One region of the Nonomuraea sp. JJY05 genome, then DNA from elsewhere that is predicted to be linked to it. Evidence: riboswitches for the same ligand, from Rfam matches in the RefSeq annotation. Region 1 holds a riboswitch; each other region holds the start of a gene.
The links. Region 1 has a riboswitch for cyclic di-AMP ahead of ACFKCF_RS15385 (C40 family peptidase). Riboswitches for the same ligand answer to the same signal wherever they lie in the genome.

Region 1 (3,243 bases):
TACTGACTTTCCCAGCACCGCCGACACCCGCTGCCCCGCCCGATCAGCCCTGCGCGCGATGTCACCGAGCTCACTGGCGTCACCGGGCTCACTGGGCTCAGTGCGTCGGCCGACGACCACAGAACGCGCCCCGCGGACCACGACCTCACCGTCATCCCACAGGCCGCGGACCTCGGCGGGAAGGACGGGAGAGTCGGGGATGGCGGCGCTGGCGGGGGCCAGGGCGAGGAGCAGGACGGACACGATCGCAGCCCGCCGACTCACCTGCCCTGACACGATGCCCGATCGTAGTCGCCCGCCGGCCCATGACCGGCCACTTCGCGCCCCGAACTCGACCCCCTCCGGCGCGACCGGAGGGCGCCAGGCGACACGACCGGCGACGGATCGCGCATCCTTGAGCGCCGTCCACCCGCACCATCCGCCGCGGATCGCGAGCGAGGGGTCCACACGCCGCCTGCCATCGGTCGGAGAGCCCACCACGTCACCCCTGAGCCGTCCGCGAGCCGTCAGCCATCACCCTGCGGACCGTGGGGCCGTGGGGGCCGTGGGGCCGTGGGGCCGTGGGGTCGCGGGGCGGCGGGACCGTAGCCGTGGGTCGCGGGGCCGTGAGTCGCGGGGCCGTGAGTTGTGTCCCCGTGTGGCGGGGTGGGTGTGTTGAGGGGGCGGCGTTGCGGTGGGGGGCCGTGTGCGGGTCAGCGGGCGTCTTCCTGGAGGCCCTCAGCCACGTACGGCGGGTGGTGCCGCCCGTGCTCCGCCGTAAAAGATAGAAAGAACAGCCACCAGACAATGGGAGAGCCCCGCCCGGAAGATCCGGGCGGGGCTTCTTCACATGCCGGGACGGACAGCGCCGACGAACGACGCCCGACGCCATCCACTCAGCTTGTCGATGCGTACCCGTTCGCCTGTCCGAGGCGAGTGGACCATCTTGCCCTTGCCGACGTACATGCCCACGTGGCCGAGCCCCCTGAAGAACATCAGGTCGCCGGGCTGGAGGTTCCGCCACGAGACCTTGTTCCTGATGCGGGCGAACTGGCTGGCCGCCACGCGCGGGAGCTTTACCCCGGCCTTCTTCCAGGCGTACTGGACGAGGCCGGAGCAGTCGAACGAACCAGGGCCGGTGGCTCCGTACCGGTACGGGTCACCGATCTGGTTCTTGGCCACGGCGACGGCCTTGCTGGCCTTCACCTTCTGACGGGCGACCTTGGCCGCCCTCAGCGTCGCGGCCGAGGTCGTCTTCGAGGTGCCGGCGGTTGCGGCCGCCTTGGCCGTCGAAGCGGACTCGGTCGTGGCCGCCTGAGCCGTTGGGGCATGGAGGATCGCACCTCCGGCCGTCACGGTCATCGTGAGCGCTACGCCACTCAGGGCAATGCGGGACAGACGGGGGTTATGCAGGGAGGTAGACAGGATTTCTCCTTGTGTCTTCCACGAATGCCTACCGGGTTAGCTGACGGATTCGGGCCTGGAAGTCGCCCTACGGCGCGCTCTGCGCGCCGATTCACCCCCTGATCCCTGGGAACTGGGATCTCTGGGTCCCCGGCTCCGTGCCTCCTGGCTGCACGGACTCGGCAGGCCGACCGCCCGATCGATGTGTCGATATGGGGACGTTTGGGCGGTTGACCAGCGGATCTTTATCTGTCTCACACCGGGAGGGACCGGTGCGGGTTCGCGGAGGACATGGCTTGTTCACCGCGACGTCGCCAGAAGCTACGCCGAAGGGTCAAGGATCGGCAAAGCGGGACACCGCTTGTAAAGATCAGATAGTGGAGTCAGTAAGGATGAAAATCCCTGCTGGAACCCCAGGCTCCGTTACCGAAATGTGACACTGCTCACACTTCCTTTCGCGCCCGTTTGTCAGGCCCCAAATGTCGCGTTTGTCACACTTGTTGCGGCTTCTGCGGGGCGCGTCGTACGCGTGGATCGTTCCCATAGCGTCCCGTTCGGCCGCCGGGAACAACGATCGGGCGTCGTAGGCTACGGGCGGATGGCGCCCACGAGGCGGCCGCCGTACGACGAGAGCTTGACGACCTTGACCACGTCGCCCGTCTGCGGCGCGTGAACGATTTTCCCGTCGCCGGCGTAGATACTGACGTGACCCAAGCTCGAGCTGAAGATGAGGTCCCCCGGCTGGAGGGCGTTCAGTGAGACCTTGCGGCTCGCGCCCCAGGCCCACTGCTGCCAGGTCGTACGCGGCAGTGACACGCCCGCCGCGCGCCACGCCGCCTGGGTCAGGCCCGAGCAGTCCCAGCCGCCGGGACCCGTCCCGCCGAACACGTACGGCTTGCCCACCTGGGCGAACGCGAAGCGCAGGACGGCGGCGGCGTTGCCCGAGGCCGGGCCGGTGTACTGGATGCCGACGCTGTTCGGGTTGCCCGGGTTGTAGGCGCCCAGCTTCTTCAGGAGCTTCTTCTGCTCGGCGATCAGCTTCATGATCTCCGAGCGCTCCTTCTCGACCCCGTCCCGTTCCCGGTCGGCCGCCTCCAGCGACTCTTCCGCCTTGTCGCGGTCGGCCTTCAGCCCGCGGTTCTCCCGGTCGAACGCGGCCAGCTTCTCCGCCCGCTCCCTCGCCATCTGCTCCGCCAGCGCCAGGCCCATCAGGAAGTCGTCGGGGCGGTCCGCGCTCATCATGCCGGGCAAGGTGGTCACGTCGGTGCCGAGCTTGTAGCTGTCGACGGCCATGCCGATCACCTGGGCGCGCAGGTCCTCGACCGTGGCCAGCTTGGTCTTGTAGCGGTCGTTCAGCTTGGTGTAGGCGCTCTTGGCGGCCTTGTACCGCTCGGTGGCCGTGTTGAAGCGGTCGACAACCTTGTCGGCCTTGTCGTTGAGCTTCTCGAGCTTGGCCTTGGCCTGTCCGAGGGTGGGCCTGGGATCAGCGACGGCGGCTCCCACAGGGGACAGGACCAGACCGAACGCGAGACCCGCGGCCACCGGCACCCTGCCAAACCTCACTGTGTCGCCTCCCAGGGATTTCGTCTGGGGCGAAATAGTACAGAAGTGGCGGCTGGGGTCACACCTTATCCGCTCAATTCGTAATACGACGCCGATCCCCTGCCGGACCACGGCAAACCCGCCCGTAAGGGGTCCACGTAATCTAGGCCCGGCCCAGCCTGCGCAGCAGCAAACCAGACGGAACGGGTCTGGCTCCCATCCGCCTGACGGACTCGGCCACCTCGCGGTCCGACGACACCACGGCCATGGCCCGGCCGGGCGGCTCGGCGCGGACGAGCTGGCGGATCAGATCGTCGG
Region 2 (3,243 bases), on a different contig from region 1:
CGGACGCGGGCGCTGTTGGCCCGCTGTATCGCGTCCTGCGCCATGGGCATCTCCCACAGGCTGGCGAGCCGGACCTTCTTGATGAGCTCCTGGTCGGCCTCCGACATCGGTCCCCATTTGGTCTGCCGGGTGCCGGTCTCCGGCTCGTCCTCCACTGCCTGGACGGTGGGCGCGTCGGTGGGCGCGTCGGCCGGTTCGGTGTCGAGGGCGGTCGGCCCGGTGTTGAGGGCGGCGGTGTCGGAGACGGGCGCCGGCGTGTAGCCGGCGCAGGCGGTCAGAGTGCAGAGGGCGGCAATGCCGCAACTGATGAGAGCGCGACGGCTGTCGAGGAGTCGCATACGCCGTCATCCCCTTCCGGTCCTTGCCTGCGGCCTTCGTGAGTGGCGCCGGTCACTGAGGGATACGCGGGAAGGGTGGGGGAGCGTTCATGGCAGTGTGCAAGATTTGCATTAGGCAAGACTGCCGGTCTGCTGCTCACGCCGGCGGGCCGGCCGCCAAGCCGCTGCCCGAGGCGGCCGGCGGCGGGTTCGCCGGCGTCATCGAGGCGGCTGCCGCGTGCTCCTCCGGACCAGGAGGAGCACGTCAGGAACGGATCGCTGTGACCCCGCTCAGGCAGTGCGGCGGCCCAGGTCGCGCAACTGGTCGGCGGTCAGCGCGGAGACGTTCTGGTCGACGGGGGACTCGGAGTACTGGTGGATGGTCCAGGACTTCCAGTCGGCGGGCGGGGTGATCGCCCCCTTGGCCTTGCTGTAGTGGGCGACCCACAACGGGTACTGGGCCAGGCCCTTGCCGTACTTGTTGGCGAAGTTCCAGCCGCTGTAGAACATCGGGGTGATTCCCGTCTTGGCCTTCACGTACGACAGCCACGTCTTGGCCCAGGCGTTGACCTCGGCGACGGATTTGCCGTCCGCGGTCTCGAGGTCGAGGACCAGCAGGTCGCCGGTCTCGGCGGGCTGCGAGTTCACCACGGACAGGAAGTGCTCGGCCTCCGCGATGGGATTGTTGCGGGGGTGGCCGTAGTGGTACGCCCCGCGTACGATCCCCTTCTTGCCCAGCTCGCGCCAGTGCCTGGCGAACGAGGCATCGCGGAAGGTCGTGCCCTCGGTGGCCTTGATGATGCCGAACTTGGCCGGGCTGGCATTCCAGTCGTACAGGGGCTCGTAATTGGAGATGTCCAGGCCGTAGATGAGGGATCCGGTTCCATGGCGAGGCGCTTCCACCGGCCCCTGCTCGGGCGATGCGAGAGCCAGACTGGCGATGGCGGTGGTTCCGGCGAGGATCGCGCCGGCGACGCCGAAGCTGAAGTACCTGGTGAGGAGATCGCGGTGATTCTTGAGGGTGCAGGCGATTGTGGCAAGCCGAGGCTTGGGCATGACGGCATTGACTCCTTGCTTCCATACCGCCTACCGGGTTAGCTGACGGGTTCGGGCCTGGAAGTGCCCTACGGGCCCAGCGTGGGCTGGCGTCCGATTCACCCCAAGAAGATGGGTCCCCGGTTCCGCGAGGCGCGGATTCGGCGGCCGAACGCTGTCCCCGAAGAGTTTCTCCGGTCAGCGCACGGTCCGGTCAACGAAGCGGCAACGATGCGACGAAAGGGCCACATCTGTGCCGCGACTAGGCAAAAGATAGACATGTACCCATAGATAGTGCAAGTAGTGCAAATCGGATTTGCGGGTGTCGGCGCCTTGGCGGCGCCGAAATGCCGTGCCTGCACGGGATTCTGGAAGAGGGCAAAAAATCGGGGCCGTCGCTTCCACGCCCAAGGGCCGCGGCACAGACGAGGCAGGCTATTCCTGCGGTGCCATTGTGACTGAACACCGTTTTACGGGAAATCGTGACTCCAGCTGCGCTCTGCAACGCCCCCGGCCGACCAGCACCGCCGTTCCCAGGGTGCGCGCCGACCGGCCCACTCGGCGGGTCGCCGGATCCCGGCGAGGCGCGCGCCGAAGGTGGTCAGGAGGGCTCCTCGTCAGGGGTGGTGATGGGCAGGCCGGCGTCGGCGGCCTGGGAGTAGGCGTCGTCGATGTGGACCACGTGGCGGCCGCTGCGGGCCAGCAGGCTCGCGGCCGCCGCGGCCCGGTAGCCGCTGCCGCAGTGCACCCACACCGTTCCCTCCGGCACCTCGGCCAGGCGCCCCGGCAACTCGGGCAGCGGGATGTGAACGGCTCCGGCCACGTGCCCGGCCCGCCATTCGTTGCCCATCCGCACGTCGAGAACGGGTGGGCCACCGGCCGGTTCGCCCGCGCGAGCGGCGGCCAGGTCGGCGAAGCTCGCGGTGGCCAGTTCGGCGATCAGGTCCTGGTCGTGCCCGGCCCACTGCTCGACGGTGCCGGTCACGGCGGCGGCCGGGCGGTCGATGCCGATGCGGGCCAGCTCGCGCTGGGCGGCGGCGACCTGTTCGGCCGACTCGCCGAGCAGCGTGAGGGGTGTGCCCCAAGGGGCCAGCCAGCCCAGCCAGGTCGCCATCGGCCCGTCCAGGCCGAAGCTGAGCGTGCCGGCCAGGTGCCGGTCCGCGAACGCCTTGCGCGAGCGCAGGTCCACCACCCATTCGCCCGCCCGCAGGCGAGCCAGCAGCTGGGCGCTGTCGGCCGGCCGTACCGGGGTCAGGTCGATCGGCTCCGCGCCGGCGGCGTTGCGCGCGCCCATGTGGGCGTAATAGGCGGGGAAGGCGTCCAGGCCCTCCAGGAGGTGGGCGACGAAGTCGTCGGCCTCCATCCGCAGCACCGGGTTGACGTCCTTCTCCCGGCCGATGGTCGAGGCGGAAGCGCCGGACTGCGTTGCCGCACAGAAGCTGCCGAACCCGTGCGTGGGCCAGAGCCGCGCGCCGTCGGGCAGCAGGCCGGAAAGCCGCCGCGCGGAGGCGTGCTGATGGCGGGCCAGAGCGCGGGCGTGTTCGGCGCCCAGCAGGTCGGTACGCCCCGTCCCGCCGAACAGCAGCGACCCTCCGGTGAACACCCCTTCCGGCCCGCCCGGACCGGCCAGTACGTAGGAGAGGTGGTGGAAGGTGTGTCCCGGCGTGCCCACCGCGTCCAGCCACATCAGCTCGGAGACGGCGATCCGATCCCCGTCGGCGACCGGCACGCGCTCGAAGCCGACCTCCTCGTCCCCGCCCACCAGGTACGCCGCCCCGCTCACCCGGGCCAGCGCCAGACCGCCGGAGACGTAGTCGTTGTGCAGGTGGGTCTCCACCACATGGGTGACGCGCACGCCCAGGCGACCCGCCAGGGTGAGGACGCGGTCGAT
Region 3 (3,243 bases), on a different contig from region 1:
CCGGCCTGTCCAAGCCCACGGTGTCCGCGGCGCTGGCCGGGCTGGAGGAGGACGGGCTCGTCCACGTCGTCGGCGAGGTGTCCGGCCGCCCGGGGCCGGTCACGTCCCTGTACGACCTCAACGCCGCCGCCACCCACGTCGCCGGCGTCGACATCGGGCGCGACTGGATCAGGGTCGGCATCGCCGACCTGCGCGGCGCCTTCGCCGGCCGCAGAGACGGGCGCAACACCGCCCAGACCTCCGCCGAGCTGGCCGTCCTGGTCGGGCAGCTGTGCCGGGCCGCCGCCCGCGAGGCCGACGTCGACTGGCCCGCCCTCGCCTGCGCCGTCGTCGGATCGCCCGGCGTGTACGACCCGGCGCTCGGACGCCTGGAGTTCGCCCCCAACCTGCCCGGCTCCGACCTGGCCGAGCGCCTGCGCGCCGCGCTGGAGGTCGACCTCGTCATCGAGAACGACATCAACCTGGCCGCCGTCGGGGAGCACGTGCATGGGGCGGGACGGGGCAAGTCCAACTTCGCGCTGGTGTCCATCGGGACCGGCGTCGGGATGGGCATCGTGATCAACGGCGAGCTGTACGTGGGCGCCCGGGGAGCGGCGGGGGAGGTCTCGTACGTGCCCACGGCCGAAGACCCCCCGCCGCCGGCCGGCGACGCCCTGGCCCACGGAGCCACGGAGGCGGTGACCGCCGCCCCCGGGGTGGTCCGCGCGGCCCGCGCCGCCGGACTGAGCCTGGAGACGGCCAAGAAGATCTTCGCCGCGGCGGCCTCCGGCGACGGCGTCGCGCGCTCGGTGGTGGAGGCCGAGGGGCGCCGCATCGGCGGCCTGCTGGTGGCGGTGGCGGCCGTGCTCGATCCGGAGGTGATCGTGCTCAGCGGTGGCGTGGGCCGCAACCTGGACCTGCTGGGCGAGGCCATCGAGGGTCGCATCGCCGAGCTCGGCCCGCTGCGGCCGTCTGTGGTGGCCAGCACGCTGGGGGACAGCGGTGTCCTGCTGGGCGCGGTGGCCCGCGCCAGGACCCGCGCGTGGGACCTCATCTTCGACGCCCGCCTCCCCTGACCGCACGCGGGGAGGCGGGCGCGGAAGCCTCGTACAGGTGACCGCACGCGGGTCGGCGCCCGCGCAAGCCTCCTACAGGTGACCGCACGCGGGGAGGCGGGCGCGCAAGCCTCCTACAGGGTGGCCGTGAGAGTGGTGGGCGTTTCGTCGCGCTCCTTCTTGAGCTTGAACCAGAGCCGCACGCCCTTGGGGTCGGGGCGGACGCCACCCACGAAGGAGTCTCTGCGCCAGGAGGTCAGGCGCTCTTCCTTGACCACGTCGCCCGTGTGCGGGGAGTGGACCATGTAGCCGGGCCGGGAGATCATCCCGACATGCCCGAGGCCGTGGAAGAAGACCAGATCACCGGGTTTGAGGTCCTCCCAGGCGATCTTTCTGCCGAACGCGCCGTACTGTTCGGCCGCGGTGCGGGGGAGTTCGATTCCGGCGTGCTCGTACGCCCTGAGCATGAGTCCGGAGCAGTCGTATCCGCTCGGGCTGGCGCCGCCCCACACGTACGGTGTGCCGCGTTTGCTCATGGCGAACTTGAGGGCGATCTTCCAGGCGGGCTTCGGAACCTGTTTCTCCTGGATTTCCTTGATCTGGGTGCCGGTCAGAGTGGTGGGGTCCTCGACCTTGGTCGAGGCGTGGGCTGGGGAGGCCAGGATGAGCCCGGCGGCGCCCGCCGCCAGGACAATGGCGATTCGAGACAGGGGTCTGTCCTTCCATACGGCCGGCCGGGTTAGCTGACGGGCTCGGGCCTGGAAGTAGCCCTACGGCATGGGGATGCCGACTCGCCCCAGGGGGAAGTGGGTCCCCGACTCCACGCAACGGCTGCGCGGATTAGGCTGGTCGGTGACTTTAACGAAACGGTCAAAGAACCGCAATACCGGACAAACGGGGCGTCCGAAAAATGAGATGAAGTGTTCGTCAGTCGAGACGACGCGGTAAGGTACGGCCCATGGAGTCGCGTAACATCCGTCTGGCCGTCATCCCCGGCGATGGGATCGGCACCGAGGTCGTGGCCGAGGGGCTCAAGGTCCTGGAGGCAGTCGGCACGAAGATCGAGCCCACTCACTACGACCTGGGAGCCGCACGCTATCACCGTACCGGTGAGACGCTGCCCGACGCCGTGCTCGAAGAGCTGCGCGGCTACGACGCGATCCTGCTCGGCGCCGTGGGCGACCCCAGCGTGCCGCCGGGCATCCTCGAGCGCGATCTGCTGCTCCGGCTCCGCTTCGAGTTCGACCACTACGTCAACCTGCGCCCGGTCAAGCTGTTCCCCGGCGTGGCGACCCCGCTGGCCGACACGCCCGCCGAGAACATCGACATGATCGTCGTCCGCGAGGGCACCGAGGGTCTCTACGCGGGCACCGGTGGCGCCATGCGGCGCGGCACCCCGCACGAGATCGCCACCCAGGAGTCGCTCAACACCGCCTACGGTGTCGAGCGCGTGGTGCGCTACGCGTTCGAGAAGGCCGTCACGCGGCCGCGCAAGAAGCTGACGCTCGTCCACAAGACCAACGTCCTCACCTTCGCCGGTGACCTGTGGCAGCGCACGGTCAACCGCCTGGCGCAGGAATACCCCGAGGTCACGACCGACTACTGCCACATCGACGCGGCCTCGATGTTCTTCGTGACCCAGCCGGAGCGGTTCGACGTGGTCGTCACCGACAACCTGTTCGGCGACATCATCACCGACCTCGGCGCCGCCATCGCCGGCGGCATCGGCCTGGCCGCCAGCGGCAACATCAACCCCGAGCGGTCCGCGCCGAGCATGTTCGAGCCGGTGCACGGCAGCGCCCCCGACATCGCCGGCCAGGGCAAGGCCGACCCCACCGCGACCATCCTGTCCGTCGCCATGCTCCTCGACCACCTCGGCCTGCACGCCGAGGCGGCCAAGGTCGAGCAGGCGGTCGCCGACGACATCCTCGAGCGGCTGGCCGGCTGGGCGGGTCGCACCACTCACGAGATCGGTGACGACATCACCGCGCGAGTATCCGGCTAGGACCGCCTAGCCTCCAACGCGCCTGGTGGTCCGAAGAGGGCCGCCAGGCGCTTTTTTGCGTCCAAAAGGGCTGATCGCCCCATTGGCCGCTTGCCATCCCATATAGCGAGACAATAGGAAGTACGGGGCTGTCTTCCGGGCAGCACCCGCCCACCAGCACCGATCCGCAGATTTCTGTAGATTTGGGCAGAATTCGCAGAGAGA

Region 2: another riboswitch for cyclic di-AMP. It lies ahead of ACFKCF_RS40785 (glycoside hydrolase family 25 protein); the one in region 1 lies ahead of ACFKCF_RS15385 (C40 family peptidase).
Region 3: another riboswitch for cyclic di-AMP. It lies ahead of ACFKCF_RS25850 (C40 family peptidase); the one in region 1 lies ahead of ACFKCF_RS15385 (C40 family peptidase).

Annotation. Positions count from the first base shown of each region.
Region 1 is NZ_JBIEIS010000009.1:62,703-65,945, reverse strand. Features, by position in the region: gene ACFKCF_RS15390 (hypothetical protein) at 1-276, opposite strand, end outside; gene ACFKCF_RS15385 (C40 family peptidase) at 826-1,341, opposite strand; cyclic di-AMP (ydaO/yuaA leader) riboswitch at 1,415-1,578, opposite strand; gene ACFKCF_RS15380 (NlpC/P60 family protein) at 1,972-2,946, opposite strand; gene ACFKCF_RS15375 (NYN domain-containing protein) at 3,089-3,243, opposite strand, start outside.
Region 2 is NZ_JBIEIS010000033.1:77,434-80,676, forward strand. Features, by position in the region: gene ACFKCF_RS40780 (DUF4142 domain-containing protein) at 1-338, opposite strand, end outside; gene ACFKCF_RS40785 (glycoside hydrolase family 25 protein) at 609-1,373, opposite strand; cyclic di-AMP (ydaO/yuaA leader) riboswitch at 1,386-1,529, opposite strand; gene ACFKCF_RS40790 (rhodanese-like domain-containing protein) at 1,954-3,243, opposite strand, start outside.
Region 3 is NZ_JBIEIS010000016.1:77,064-80,306, reverse strand. Features, by position in the region: gene ACFKCF_RS25855 (ROK family transcriptional regulator) at 1-1,055, shown strand, start outside; gene ACFKCF_RS25850 (C40 family peptidase) at 1,169-1,570, opposite strand; cyclic di-AMP (ydaO/yuaA leader) riboswitch at 1,748-1,891, opposite strand; gene ACFKCF_RS25845 (3-isopropylmalate dehydrogenase) at 1,993-3,039, shown strand.